3 regions of the Paenibacillus ilasis genome follow, and region 3 is predicted to be linked to each of the others. Evidence: riboswitches for the same ligand, from Rfam matches in the RefSeq annotation. Region 3 holds a riboswitch; each other region holds the start of a gene.

Region 1 (4,180 bases), on a different contig from region 3:
AAACCTCTGCCTCCATTCGCTTTGTTTTGCTTGCTCCTTTAAGGAGGAAATCTCTTCGGGAGAGGCCTGATCCAGGCGTCGGTATTTCCGTTCTCTGTCCATGTCTCTTCTCCTTGTAAATGGGCTTTCTAATAGCATCAAACGGATCATGCTGTGCGTGAACACCAGCCTGATCCACTTATAGTGGAACCGGTTCCAACTCGAGGTAAAAATAATGAACTCAGCTCCAATACCAGGCAATAGCAGTATTGGAACCGGTTCCGTTTTTTTCAGTATAAAATACCTAATTTAGATTGTCAACGCTTTCCCGATGAATCATATCGCAATTCATGACCGTCAGGAAATCCACAGGCTCGTCGTTGACCAGCTTTATAATATGCTGAGCTGCGAGGTGGCCCGCTTGGGAATATCCATATTTAACGGTTGTCAATCCGGGATGAATCACTTCGGTTACGTCGTATCCGCCAAAGCCGGTAACGGAGAGTTCGTTGGGAATATGAATGCCTCTCATGTGCGCCGCTTTCATCACGCCCAGCGCAATGTTGTCAGTAGCGCAGACCACCGCAGTAGGCATCGTTCGGTTTTGCTCAAAAATAGCCAAAGCCTCCGCAACTCCATCCGCCATCTTAAATCCACTTTCATAGAAAATCGCTTCCACCCCGTCATACTCGCTTAACGCCTTCAGAAACCCTTCTTTCCGCTGAACTCCGACAGCAACGTCTTTTTCCGTCACACCGATATAAGCTATATGACGGTGTCCCTTGGACAGCACATATCGGCCCATGTCATAGCCTGCGGCATGGTCGTTATAAATCATGCTGTGGACCTCCTTATGCTGTTGTCCGAGCAGAATGACGGGAATGCTGATCTCTTTAATCGCGGCAAGATGTGTTTCCGTCACCTGGGTGGCGAATAAAATAATGCCAGATATTTTTTGCCTAGCGAGATCATACAGCGCTTCTATCTCCCTGGATAAATCCTGGCTTGCATTGATGATGAGAAGCTGATAACCGTGTTTCCTTAATTCTTCGTCCATGCCGGCAACGGTCTGCGATGCTGAGAATGAATCCAGACGCGGCACAATGGTGCCGATCATGTTGGTTTTTTTCGCTTTCAAGCTCTGTGCGAACGAATTCGGAATATAGCCGGTTTCCTGAATGACCAGCTCAATCTTTTGGCGTGTCGCATGACTGACGGAACCTCCGTTTAAGAAACGGGAGACCGTGCTTTTGGCAACTCCGGCTTTTTTGGCAATATCTGCAATCGTGTTCTTCATTCGGTTCTCCCGGGAGCCGTTTGCGGCGCTGCACCGAACGGATAAACCTCCGCAGCTCCTTGCTCCGCCACACAACAGGCAATGATTCGTTTGTGCATGAATCTCTCCCCTTCGATTTCACTTTTTCCTAACTATAACATGACGTCTGGGCATCCGTGAAATGCAGACTTCACCCCGAGCCTTTGATGGGCAATACTTTTCTGCGTTCCAGACTCTAGCGGGGAACGAAGCGATTCAAAGGGGGATTCTCCATGCAAATCCCCTTTCGGGACGCGTAAATGAACCGTGCCTTATCCCGTTATTACATGGTTACTGTTAGGCTTGCACGGTTCGCTCAGCCGATTCGACGGTATGCTTCAGCAATGTAGCAATCGTAACGGGGCCAACACCGGCAGGTACTGGTGTAATTGCGGATGCCAACTTCGCGCAGGCTTCGTAATCGCAGTCGCCGATATTGCCTGGATTATAGCCGGCATCCAATACGACGGCTCCCGGCTTGATCCAGTCCCCTTGAATGAAATTAGGCTTGCCTACGGCCGCAACCACGATATCCCCCTGGGACACAATCTCCCCAAGGTTCTTCGTTCTCGAGTGGCAGATCGTAACGGTAGCATTGCGATTAAGCAGCATCATCGATACCGGCTTACCCAGAATCGGACTGCGTCCGACCACCACGGCATGCTTCCCTTCGATTGGCAGATCATAATAATCCATAATCGCAATAATCGCGGCAGGCGTACAAGACGGGTAATCGGCAAAACCAAACGCATTTTGCGAGAAACCAAGCGTGGTCACTCCATCCACGTCTTTTTCAATATCAATAGAATCAAAAGCCGCCCGTTCATCGATATGATGCGGAACCGGATGCTGCAGCAGAATGCCGTGGACATTCGGATCCTCGTTCAGCTCTTGGATCGCGGCAATCAGCTCTGCTGTCGTTGTTGACGTCTCCAGTACCACTTTCTTGGATATGATGCCAAGCCGCTCGCAAGCATTTCCCTTCATCCGCACATAGGTCGCCGAGGCAGGATCATCGCCAACCAGAATCGTTGCCAGACAAGGCGTTACCCCTTGCTGCTTCAATTCCTGTACCTTTACGGCCAGCTTGGCCTTGATATCGTCGGATACCTTTTTTCCATCCAAAATTACGGGTTCCTTACTCATGCTAATCCGCTCCTTCGCCATTGTATTTAAAAACATAAAGAGGCAAGGCGACTTCATCGTCTCCTTACCTCTTGCCCAGGCGTACGGCATATGATCCTATGTGCTCCCTCTTGGTACCCCAAGCTACGCCAGTAACACATAGATAACTTTTTTTAATATACCACGACTTTGGACATCGCGCTACCGATTACGAAACTGACCATTTTAAATCGTAATCTTTTTGATTAATTTAGGGGAATCACGTATGTTGCTGATGGTACAAGCATAGAATGTCCTAAGATCAAATCGCTCCAGGAGGCCCAAATGAAATATCCGGTAATCTTCAGAATGCTGCCCTTCATTATTCCGCTTGTCTTCGTGATTCCGGTCTTGACGATATGGCTGCAGAAGGATTTAAGTCTACTCTCAAGCCATGACATACAGCAGGTAAAAACCATCTTTACGGGTATTTTCCTTGAGGCGCTTCCGTTTGTGCTGCTTGGGGTGCTAATTTCGTCCCTCCTGCAAATGTTCGTCAAAGAACAGTGGGTGCGTCGTATCACGCCCAAAAATCCGGTCGTCGGCGTCCTGTTCGCTTCCATGCTGGGGATTATGTTTCCCATATGTGAATGCGGTATGATCCCGGTCGTCCGAAGGTTGATGCTCAAGGGGATGCCTGCCTACATCGCCGTAACCTTTATCCTCAGCGGTCCCATCCTGAACCCCATTGTGTTCGCTGCAACGATCATGGCCTTCCGTTCGCATCCCGAAGTGACGATCGGCCGGATGGGACTGGCTTTTGCAGTCGCGGTGACGGTAGGTTTGCTCGTCTATGTTTTTTCAAGGAGCAACCCGCTCAAGCGTTCTTTTCAAGAGTTTTCCGAACGGGATTCCGCCAATGGCGGACGCAAGCTGCATGAGCATCCCAAAACATGGAGAAGCATGTTTGTTCACGCCGGAGACGAATTGATTGAGATGGGCAAATACCTGGTTCTTGGCGCATTCCTGACGGCCTGCATCCAATCCTTCATTCCAAGGGAGGAGCTGCTGGCATTGGGGAGCGGTCCCGCCGCCTCTTACTTGTTCATGATGGGGTTTGCTTTCATCCTGTCCCTCTGCTCGACTTCGGATGCCTTTGTGGCATCGGCGTTCACGCATACCTTTACCGTAGGCCCGCTTGTTTCCTTCCTGGTGCTCGGCCCGATGCTGGATTTCAAAAGCCTGCTCATGCTGTCGGCTACCTTCAAAACCAAATTTGTGATCGGTTTAAGCCTGCTGGTGATGACGCTCGTATTTATCGGCTCTGTAGCCGTTGACGCTCTATTGGGTGGTTAGCTGGCGAGAGAAGGAAGATTTGCGAAAAACGAAGAGGAGATTACCGGGACCGTTCAGACTCACCAGGTACCCGTTGAGATTGGAGGTGATTGGGACCATGAAGTCCAGTTTGAGGATACGGATTCACTATACGCTCCGGTCGCTGCTTGTTGCGGCTCTCGCCGCTTATATCATGCATCTGAACGCTTCAGATTCGCTTGAATATTACTTAGCGCCTCATATGCAGACCCTGCTGCTTCTATGCCCGGTTCCGCTGTTGTTCATTGCATTCGGCATGATATGGCATTCCCTTGCAGGTGATTCAGGAGAGGTGTGTGATTGCGAGCACCCCCTTCCTGCCGGCCTTGTCAAAAACGTAACGGTATACGGGCTATTCATGGTGCCGCTGCTGTTTGGCCTGCTCCTGCCGGACCAAGCCCTCGGCAG
Region 2 (4,180 bases), on a different contig from region 3:
AATGGGCCCCATAGGCAGACGAAGGATATCCGATGAGATCAGGCCTTGCTGGGCAAGCAGCCATTTTAGCGGAGCGGGATTGGATTCTTCGAACAGCTTATGAATGTAGGGGAGCAGGACTTCAAACTCCATTTCGGATCGAGAATAATCTCCCCGGGCAGCTAATTGAAACACCCGAATGAAAGCCTCGGTATTCACATTAGCCGATGCCAGAATTCCGCCAGAAGCTCCATGACACAGCATCTCATGAAAGAGGACATCGTTGCCGCATAGAACGGGCTTTGTATCGTATTGGGATAAACTTCTCGTAAGCTCCGTACTCTCGGTGCTGTCTTTCACCCCGATCACCCCGGGGATCTCCATGATTCTTCTTACGGCATCAACCGGTAACCGGATTCCTGTACGCGAAGGAACCTCGTACAGAATGACCGGGATCCCGACCTCGGCCACCTTTCGGAAATGCTGCAGGATACCATCGATCGAAGGGCGACTGTAATACGGCGTGACCACCAATACCGCATCAGCACCGATATGACCTGCCAGTTCCGTTCGTTTCATACTGGACACCGTATCATTTGTACCGGTACCTATGATAAGGGGCAATAGCCGTCCGTCCAGACTCTCACGCGTTTCCTCCACAACCTGCACGACTTCCTCCCAAGCTACGGTCGGCGCTTCACCGGTCGTTCCGTTGATGACCAATCCCTGAATATCATAGGATAACAAATTCTTTAAATAACGATGATAAGACGGACGATCCAGTTCGTACTCCTGTGAAAAGGGAGTGATCACAGGAACATAAATGCCATGCAGTTCTTGCTGAGTCAGCATAATCTTTCCTCCAATTCATGGATGATGGCTATACTTTATCATGGGAATTAAGATCGGCGTTATCTATAATAATAGATAGTTATTATCAATATTATTGATAAGGAGAGAGTGATGGAACTTATCTACCTGCAAACCTTCAGGGAGGTTGCGATTCGCCAGAGCTTTACAAAAGCCGCGGATGAGTTGGGTTATGCCCAATCCAGCGTAACCACCCAAATTCAGAAGCTGGAGAAGGAATACGGCGTCAAGCTGTTTGAGCGGTATGGCAGAGGCTTGCGCCTGACGAAGTCGGGTGAGGAGCTGTTCAAGTATGCCGTTCAAATGCTGGATCTGTTTCAGCAGTCGAAGGAAAAGCTGACCAAGCAAGGTGGAGGCACCTTATCGATCGGAACGATAGACTCGTTGGCCGCTTATTTTCTTCCGTCCGTCATTCACCAACTGAAACTAAGGCATGAGGATCTTGTCATCCGTTTACAACCGGATCGTGAAGATAACATCATCAGTAAGGTGAGAGAAGGCGAGTACGATCTCGGTCTTATTTTGGATGAAAAACCGGAGGATTCCTCCTTGAATTGGATCCCCGTTCGGGAAGAGCCCCTCCTGCTGATTGCCCATCCGGATCATCCGCTTCATGTTGAACCGGTCATAGAGCTAGAACATCTGGCTGATGCCGAATGGATTATGCCCGAGGGTAGTTGTAATTACCGCATGATGTTGGAAAAGGTGCTGCGTGCCAGCGGAGTTCCAATGCGAATAGGGCTGGAATTGGGCAATCCCGAGGCAATCAAGAGATATGTGATGTCCGGTACGGGTATCTCATTATTGCCGAGGATGGTAGCAGAGGAGGAAATCAAGCGTGGTGAGCTTGCGATTCTTCCCTTTGCGCATTCTGACATTCGTTTGGATATTCAGCTGGTCATTCACCCCAAGAAGTGGCTTTCACAATCGCTGAAGGATGCAATCGATATGCTGAAGTCTAAATCCTAATGTCGCCTCGGGTGATATTGCAATTAGCGGGAAGATTCAGTATGATTTAAATAACAATGTATAGGTTTATGTGTGACTGGCGTAGCATGGGGGACCATGAGGGAGCACATAGATGACGACGGCCGTACGCCTGGGCAGAGGTAAGGGAGTTTATTTCCCTTACCTCTTTATTATCTTCTGCTTTTATAAGTCTCTGAAACTACGAAAAGGGGATAAAACCACGATGTTAAAAACGAAGAAAATACTGCTGCTAGGTTCGGGAGAACTGGGGAAAGAAGTCATCATTGAGGCCCAGAGATTGGGGGTTGAAACCGTAGCCGTCGATCGTTATGCCGACGCTCCTGCCATGCATGTTGCCGATCATAGCTATGTCATCGATATGCTGGATGGGGAGAGATTGCGCGCAATTATCGAGCAGGAGAAACCGGACTTGATCGTGCCCGAAATCGAGGCACTGGCTACCTCGGAGCTGGTTAAGCTGGAGGTAGAGGGGTATCGGGTTATACCTACTGCCAGAGCTGCGAAGCTTACGATGGACCGTGAAGGGATTCGCCGGTTAGCTTCAGAGGCGTTGGGACTTCCTACTGCAGACTACCGATTTGCCGATACGTATGAGGAATTTAAACAGGCTGTCCTGGACATGGGGTTCCCGTGCGTGATTAAACCTCTGATGAGTTCCTCTGGCAAAGGCCAGAGTGTATGTCGCTCCGAAGGGGATATTGAGCCCTGCTGGAACATCGCCATGGAAGGCGGTCGTGTACAGAACGGAAGAGTGATCATTGAAGAATTCATTACGTTCCAATCGGAGATCACGCTTCTGACCGTCCGCTCCGTCAATGGAACAAACTTCTGTGCGCCAATCGGGCATATTCAGGAGAGCGGGGACTATATCGAATCCTGGCAGCCGCACGACATGTCCGAAGAGCAGATCGAGGAAGCTAAATATATTGCAAGGACGATTACCGACGAGCTTGGCGGTTATGGATTGTTTGGTGTTGAATTGTTCCTGGCCGAGGATAAAGTGTATTTTAGCGAGGTATCTCCGCGACCGCATGATACCGGATTGGTTACGCTGGTCACGCAAAATTTATCAGAATTCGCGCTTCACGTCCGCGCCATTCTAGGGTTTCCGATCCCGGAGATCGAATTGATAACGCCGGGAGCCAGCCGTCCGCTGAAAGCGGCGCGAGAGCTGGAGAGTTACACAATTACCGGCGCCGAGCAAGCACTGGCTGTTCCGAATACGCAGCTGCGCATTTTTGGGAAACCGGTGACCAAGGTCGGAAGACGGGTCGCAGTAGCGTTGTCAACCGCCGGCGCAGTGGAAGAAGCGCGTTCGCGTGCGAAGCAGGCTTTGGATAAGCTTGCTGTTGAAGAAGCATAATCGTTCTTGATTCTTAGGATGGTGCTTCCATGATCATATAAAAAAAGATCAACCGATTAACCGGTTGATCTTTTTTCATTGACGTTATTTCGTGGATTAGAACGGGTATGAACCGTCCTGATCATCATGTCTTGTTTTCGTTTAGGTTTTGATGATAAATATGCAGAAATTTATGTTCTTTCGTGATAAGATACACAAGAATACAAACGACCCTCACCCATTATAATGTTTTCAATGCGATGCTTTATAGGCACGGTTTAAAGCATGATCATACCCAATAAATATATAGAGGAACGTTTATGACGGCATAGGAGAATCTACATGAGAGACATGACGCAAGGAAGTCCGATCAGGCTGATCATTATGTTTACGATCCCGCTTTTGATCGGAAATATTTTTCAACAATTTTATAATATGGCTGATACCCTGATCGTGGGACGGACCATTGGTGTGAACGCTCTTGCGGCCGTTGGCTCGACAGGCAGTATTTTGTTTTTTGTCATTGGCTTTGCCCAAGGCTTGACGGCAGGTTTGTCCATCATAACGGCGCAGCGCTTTGGCGCCAAGGATATCGCGGGCGTTCGCAAAAGCGTGGGAACGAGTATATGGATTAGTCTTGTATTCACGGTTTTCCTCACCATTGTGAGTGTCATATTTACGAAGCCCGTCCTCGTCATGATGAATACGCCGGCAGAAATTTTGGATGATGCTTATTCGTATTTAATCGTCATTAACTGGGGCGTTGGCGCAGCCGTTCTGTTCAACTTGCTGGCTAACCTGCTCAGAGCGCTCGGGGATAGTCGGACGCCGCTTCTCTTCTTGGTGGTCGCAAGCATTCTGAACATCGTTCTCGATCTGTTGTTTATTCTTGTATTCAAGATGGGCGTAGCCGGGGCAGGGCTGGCCACGGTGGTCTCGCAGCTGTTCTCCTGCCTTCTCTGCTTATTATACATTCATAAAAAGGTTCCGCTTCTGCAG
Region 3 (4,180 bases):
CAGCCGTCATGAACCGGCTGTTGAAGGCCGCGGGACACCACATCATCGATGTGAATTGAGCTGCCGCATGAACGCTTTTGGCATCATTTACCCCTTGTCCGCATATGGTGTACAAGACCATGGGACTTGGGGGAATGGGCATGCTGGAGGCGTCTGTCCAATCGGGACAGCTTGCGGCGATTCTGCTGATGGCGGTTGCACTCGGGCTAGACGCATTTTCGCTTGGAATCGGAGTTGGAATGAGAGGCGGTATGCGCTTAGGCCATATGCTGGGCATCAGTTTCATGATCGCGTTGTTTCACATGCTGATGCCGCTGCTGGGTTTATTTGCCGGCCGCTATGTCGGCATGTTACTGGGTCACGTCACAGGGCTTGCGGCCGGAGGGCTGCTGCTTCTGCTCGGCGGGCATATGATGTATAACGCCCTGCGGGGCGGAGAAGGACAGCGAATCCATCCTACCGCATTTTTAGGTATGCTGCTGTTTTCGCTTAGCGTCAGCATCGACTCCTTCTCGGTAGGCGTTTCGCTCGGGATGTTTGTGGATGATGTATTGTTGATCGTGATTTCCTTCGGGATCGTGGGCGGTTTGCTGTCCATTCTCGGCTTGCTGCTTGGCCGTCAGGTAAGCAACAAGCTGGGGGAGTACGGTGAAATGCTGGGCGGGCTGATTTTGGTCATCTTTGGCATGATGTTTATCTTTTGACGTTATATTTGTTACAATAACCCCAAAGAACCTACGAACGGGAGGAATGGGACCGTGAAAAATATACTGTTTGTCTGCACGGGAAATACCTGCCGCAGTCCGATGGCTGAAGGCATGCTGCGCAAGCTTGCCAAACAACGGGGCGTCCCGCTGGAAACGAAGTCCGCCGGTGTCTCGGCCGTGGATGGAATGCCGGTGTCCCATCATGCGGAATCCATACTGCGAGACCAGGATATCCAAGAACGCTTGGTGTCCAAACCATTGACCGCGAACCTGGTGGAGTGGGCAGACCTGATTCTGACGCTGACCCAGTCGCATAAGCAGTATGCGATAAGGCAGTTCCCGCATGCTGCAGACAAGATGCACACTCTGAAAGAGTTTGTTGAGGATGACCGCCGGGTGCTGGATGATCTGCGGGAACAGGATAGTCTGTATGCAGCGCTTGAGCTGGCCAGATCTCTGGGCCGCGATGTCAGCGACCGTGACCGGGAGCGTCTGATTGAGCTGCGCCAGCGTATCCCGAGCTTCGATATCTCCGATCCTTTTGGAGGCTCGCGGGAGGAATATGAAGCGACGGCTGCAGAGATTCGGACGGCGTTGTTTCGTCTCTTGGACAAGCTGGAAGCGGATCAGCATAAATAGGGTCGGCTTAGACGGAATCGAAGAGTACATCCGTGCTCAAATGGCTAAAAAAGCCGCTTGCCTTTCACAAGGTATTGCTTTAAGATGAAGGTGAAAAACAAAAGATCCGGTGTAACTGGCGACGAAGTGGATGAAACCACGATGGAGCATCGGAATATACGGCCGGTCGCCTGGGCAAAGAGCATTTGGAGCACAATACGTGCGCCGACTGCTCTTTTTTCGTCTTTTGCGTGGAGTTTGGGTTATAATGAAACAAGCTAAAACGCAAAAGCGAACATACGAGGGGGTTTTTCATAGATGAAAATTGCATTGGGTACGGATCATGCCGGCATTCGTCTGAAAGAGGAAATCGTGGAAGTCATTCGAGGTCTTGGACACGAGGTGGAGGATCTGGGCTGCGGCTGTTCCGATTCCGTGGATTATCCCGATTATGCCCTACCGGTGTGCGAGAAGGTCGTCTCGGGTGAAGCGGATCGCGGCATTCTAATCTGCGGCACGGGCATCGGCATGAGCATTGCGGCCAACAAGGTGCCGGGTATTCGCTGCGCGCTGACCCATGATGTGTTCTCAGCCAAAGCGACGCGCGAGCATAACGACAGTAACGTGATTGCGCTGGGTGAGCGTGTCGTCGGTCCCGGACTTGCCGCCGAAATCGTCAGCGCATGGCTGACAACGGATTTCAGTCATGGCGAGCGCCATGTCGGCCGCGTGAACAAGATCAAGGCCATCGAGGAGCGTTACCTGAAGAATGAATCGCGATAGGTGAACGCGTAAGCAGCTGCGGCTATCGTGATAGGGGAATGAAGCATCTTCTGTGAAAAAATCATCGGGAGGACTGTGACATGACGGATATCTCCAAGGTTTCCTTGAACGAACAGACAGCGCGTATTGTCCGCGAACTGGCCGAAGCGGCCGTCTTAGGCCCTGGTAAAGTGCTGGTCATCGGAGCCAGTACCAGTGAAGTGGTCGGACGACGGATCGGTACAGGCGGCGCTTTAGAAACGGCCCAGCAGCTCCTTCAGGGCATTGCCGAGGTTCAAACGGAATTCGGTTTTGCTGTGGCCTATCAATGCTGCGAGCATCTGAACCGTGCGCTTGTCATGGAACGCGAGCTGCTTGAGCGGCTGGGCTTGACGGAAGTAGCGGCTGTTCCCATTCCGGGAGCGGGCGGGTCGATGGCTTCCGCAGCTTACCGCAGCATGAAGGAGCCTTGCCTTGCGGAATCGATTGAAGCCCATGCGGGTGTCGATATCGGCGAGACGCTGATCGGCATGCATTTGCGGAGAGTGGCGGTTCCGTTCAGGCCGAGCGAGCGTTATATCGGAGAGGCGCGCGTAACCGCGGCTTATACCCGCCCGAAGCTGATTGGCGGAGAACGCGCGGTGTATCGGCTCGAGCAGGGGGATGATTCCACGCTGTGCGATTGATTCGAATGAGAACTCGCTTTTTTAATGATGACAACTTGTAGTTTTGAATTTGCAAGAAAAAATAATGATTGATTATGGGAGGATATGAACATGATGGAACATTTGCGGAAGAGTGACCCGGCTGTATTGGAAGCGATGGATTTGGAGCTGAAGCGTCAACGCAGCAACATTGAACTGATTGCCTCTGAGAATATTGTCAGCGAAGCGGTTATGGAAGCTATGGGGACCGTTCTGACGAATAAATATGCGGAAGGCTACCCTGGCAAACGCTATTACGGTGGCTGTGAGCGTGTGGATATCGTGGAAGATATCGCCCGTGACCGTGCCAAAGAACTGTTCGGAGCCGAGCATGCCAACGTTCAGCCGCACTCCGGTGCCCAAGCGAACATGGCGGTATATTTGGCAGCCCTGAAGCCTGGAGATACCGTGCTCGGCATGAACCTGGCCCATGGCGGCCATTTGACTCACGGAAGCCCGGTTAACGCTTCCGGCCTTCTGTACAATTTCGTTGCCTACGGCGTGCAAGAGGACACGTTCCTTATCGATTACGACGAAGTCCGCAAAGCGGCATTCAAGCATCGCCCTCGCCTGATCGTGGCGGGTGCAAGTGCATACCCTCGCATCATTGATTTTGAAAAGCTTGCTGCCATCGCGAACGACGTTGGTGCGTTGTTTATGGTCGATATGGCCCATATTGCAGGTCTCGTTGCGGCAGGACTTCATCCGAATCCGGTTCCGCATGCCCATTTTGTAACGACAACGACGCATAAGACGCTTCGCGGACCTCGCGGCGGTATGATTTTGTGCAAAAAAGCTTGGGCGCAAGCGATCGATAAAGCGGTATTCCCCGGCTCCCAAGGCGGCCCGCTCATGCATGTCATTGCTTCCAAAGCCGTTGCGCTTGGCGAAGCATTGGATCCGTCCTTCAAGACGTATGCAGAGAACGTCGTAAAGAACGCGAAAGTGCTGGCTGATACCCTGATCGAGGAAGGTCTGAACATCGTATCCGGCGGAACCGATAACCACCTGATGCTCGTGGATACCCGTAATCTGGACATCACCGGTAAAGACGCTGAGAAAGTTCTGGACTCCATCGGCATTACCGTGAACAAGAATGCCATCCCGTTTGATCCGACCAGCCCGTTCGTCACGAGCGGTATCCGTATCGGTACCCCTGCGGTTACTTCCCGGGGTATGGATGAGCAAGCGATGGTGACCATCGCGAAAATTATAGCCATGACATTGAAGCAGCCGAAAGACGAGGCAACGCTTGAAAAAGCAGGCCGTTTGGTGGCTGAGCTTACAGATCAATATCCTCTCTATGCTGAAATGAAATATTAATCACAGTTTCCTTTGCATAAGAAGCCTATGATAAGAGGACCCCGCCTGATGCAGGTGGGGTCCTTT

The links. Region 3 has a riboswitch for ZMP and ZTP ahead of rpiB (ribose 5-phosphate isomerase B). Riboswitches for the same ligand answer to the same signal wherever they lie in the genome.
Region 1: it holds a riboswitch for ZMP and ZTP, as region 3 does, so the genes downstream of both, ACETK5_RS08265 (bifunctional 5,10-methylenetetrahydrofolate dehydrogenase/5,10-methenyltetrahydrofolate cyclohydrolase) here and rpiB (ribose 5-phosphate isomerase B) in region 3, are expected to answer to the same signal.
Region 2: it holds a riboswitch for ZMP and ZTP, as region 3 does, so the genes downstream of both, purT (phosphoribosylglycinamide formyltransferase 2) here and rpiB (ribose 5-phosphate isomerase B) in region 3, are expected to answer to the same signal.

What each region holds. Positions count from the first base shown of each region.
Region 1 is NZ_JBHDJG010000001.1:1,709,940-1,714,119, reverse strand. It holds gene ACETK5_RS08275 (glycoside hydrolase family 32 protein) at 1-102, opposite strand, end outside; gene ACETK5_RS08270 (LacI family DNA-binding transcriptional regulator) at 284-1,276, opposite strand; gene ACETK5_RS08265 (bifunctional 5,10-methylenetetrahydrofolate dehydrogenase/5,10-methenyltetrahydrofolate cyclohydrolase) at 1,592-2,440, opposite strand; ZMP/ZTP riboswitch at 2,507-2,586, opposite strand; gene ACETK5_RS08260 (permease) at 2,744-3,754, shown strand; gene ACETK5_RS08255 (TIGR03943 family putative permease subunit) at 3,852-4,180, shown strand, end outside.
Region 2 is NZ_JBHDJG010000001.1:1,913,624-1,917,803, forward strand. It holds gene dapA (4-hydroxy-tetrahydrodipicolinate synthase) at 1-831, opposite strand, end outside; gene ACETK5_RS09090 (LysR family transcriptional regulator) at 943-1,818, shown strand; ZMP/ZTP riboswitch at 1,881-1,961, shown strand; gene purT (phosphoribosylglycinamide formyltransferase 2) at 2,042-3,202, shown strand; gene ACETK5_RS09100 (MATE family efflux transporter) at 3,524-4,180, shown strand, end outside.
Region 3 is NZ_JBHDJG010000004.1:515,514-519,693, forward strand. It holds gene ACETK5_RS29715 (L-threonylcarbamoyladenylate synthase) at 1-59, shown strand, start outside; gene ACETK5_RS29720 (manganese efflux pump MntP) at 141-704, shown strand; gene ACETK5_RS29725 (low molecular weight protein arginine phosphatase) at 759-1,346, shown strand; ZMP/ZTP riboswitch at 1,448-1,529, shown strand; gene rpiB (ribose 5-phosphate isomerase B) at 1,644-2,108, shown strand; gene ACETK5_RS29735 (TIGR01440 family protein) at 2,189-2,773, shown strand; gene ACETK5_RS29740 (serine hydroxymethyltransferase) at 2,864-4,114, shown strand.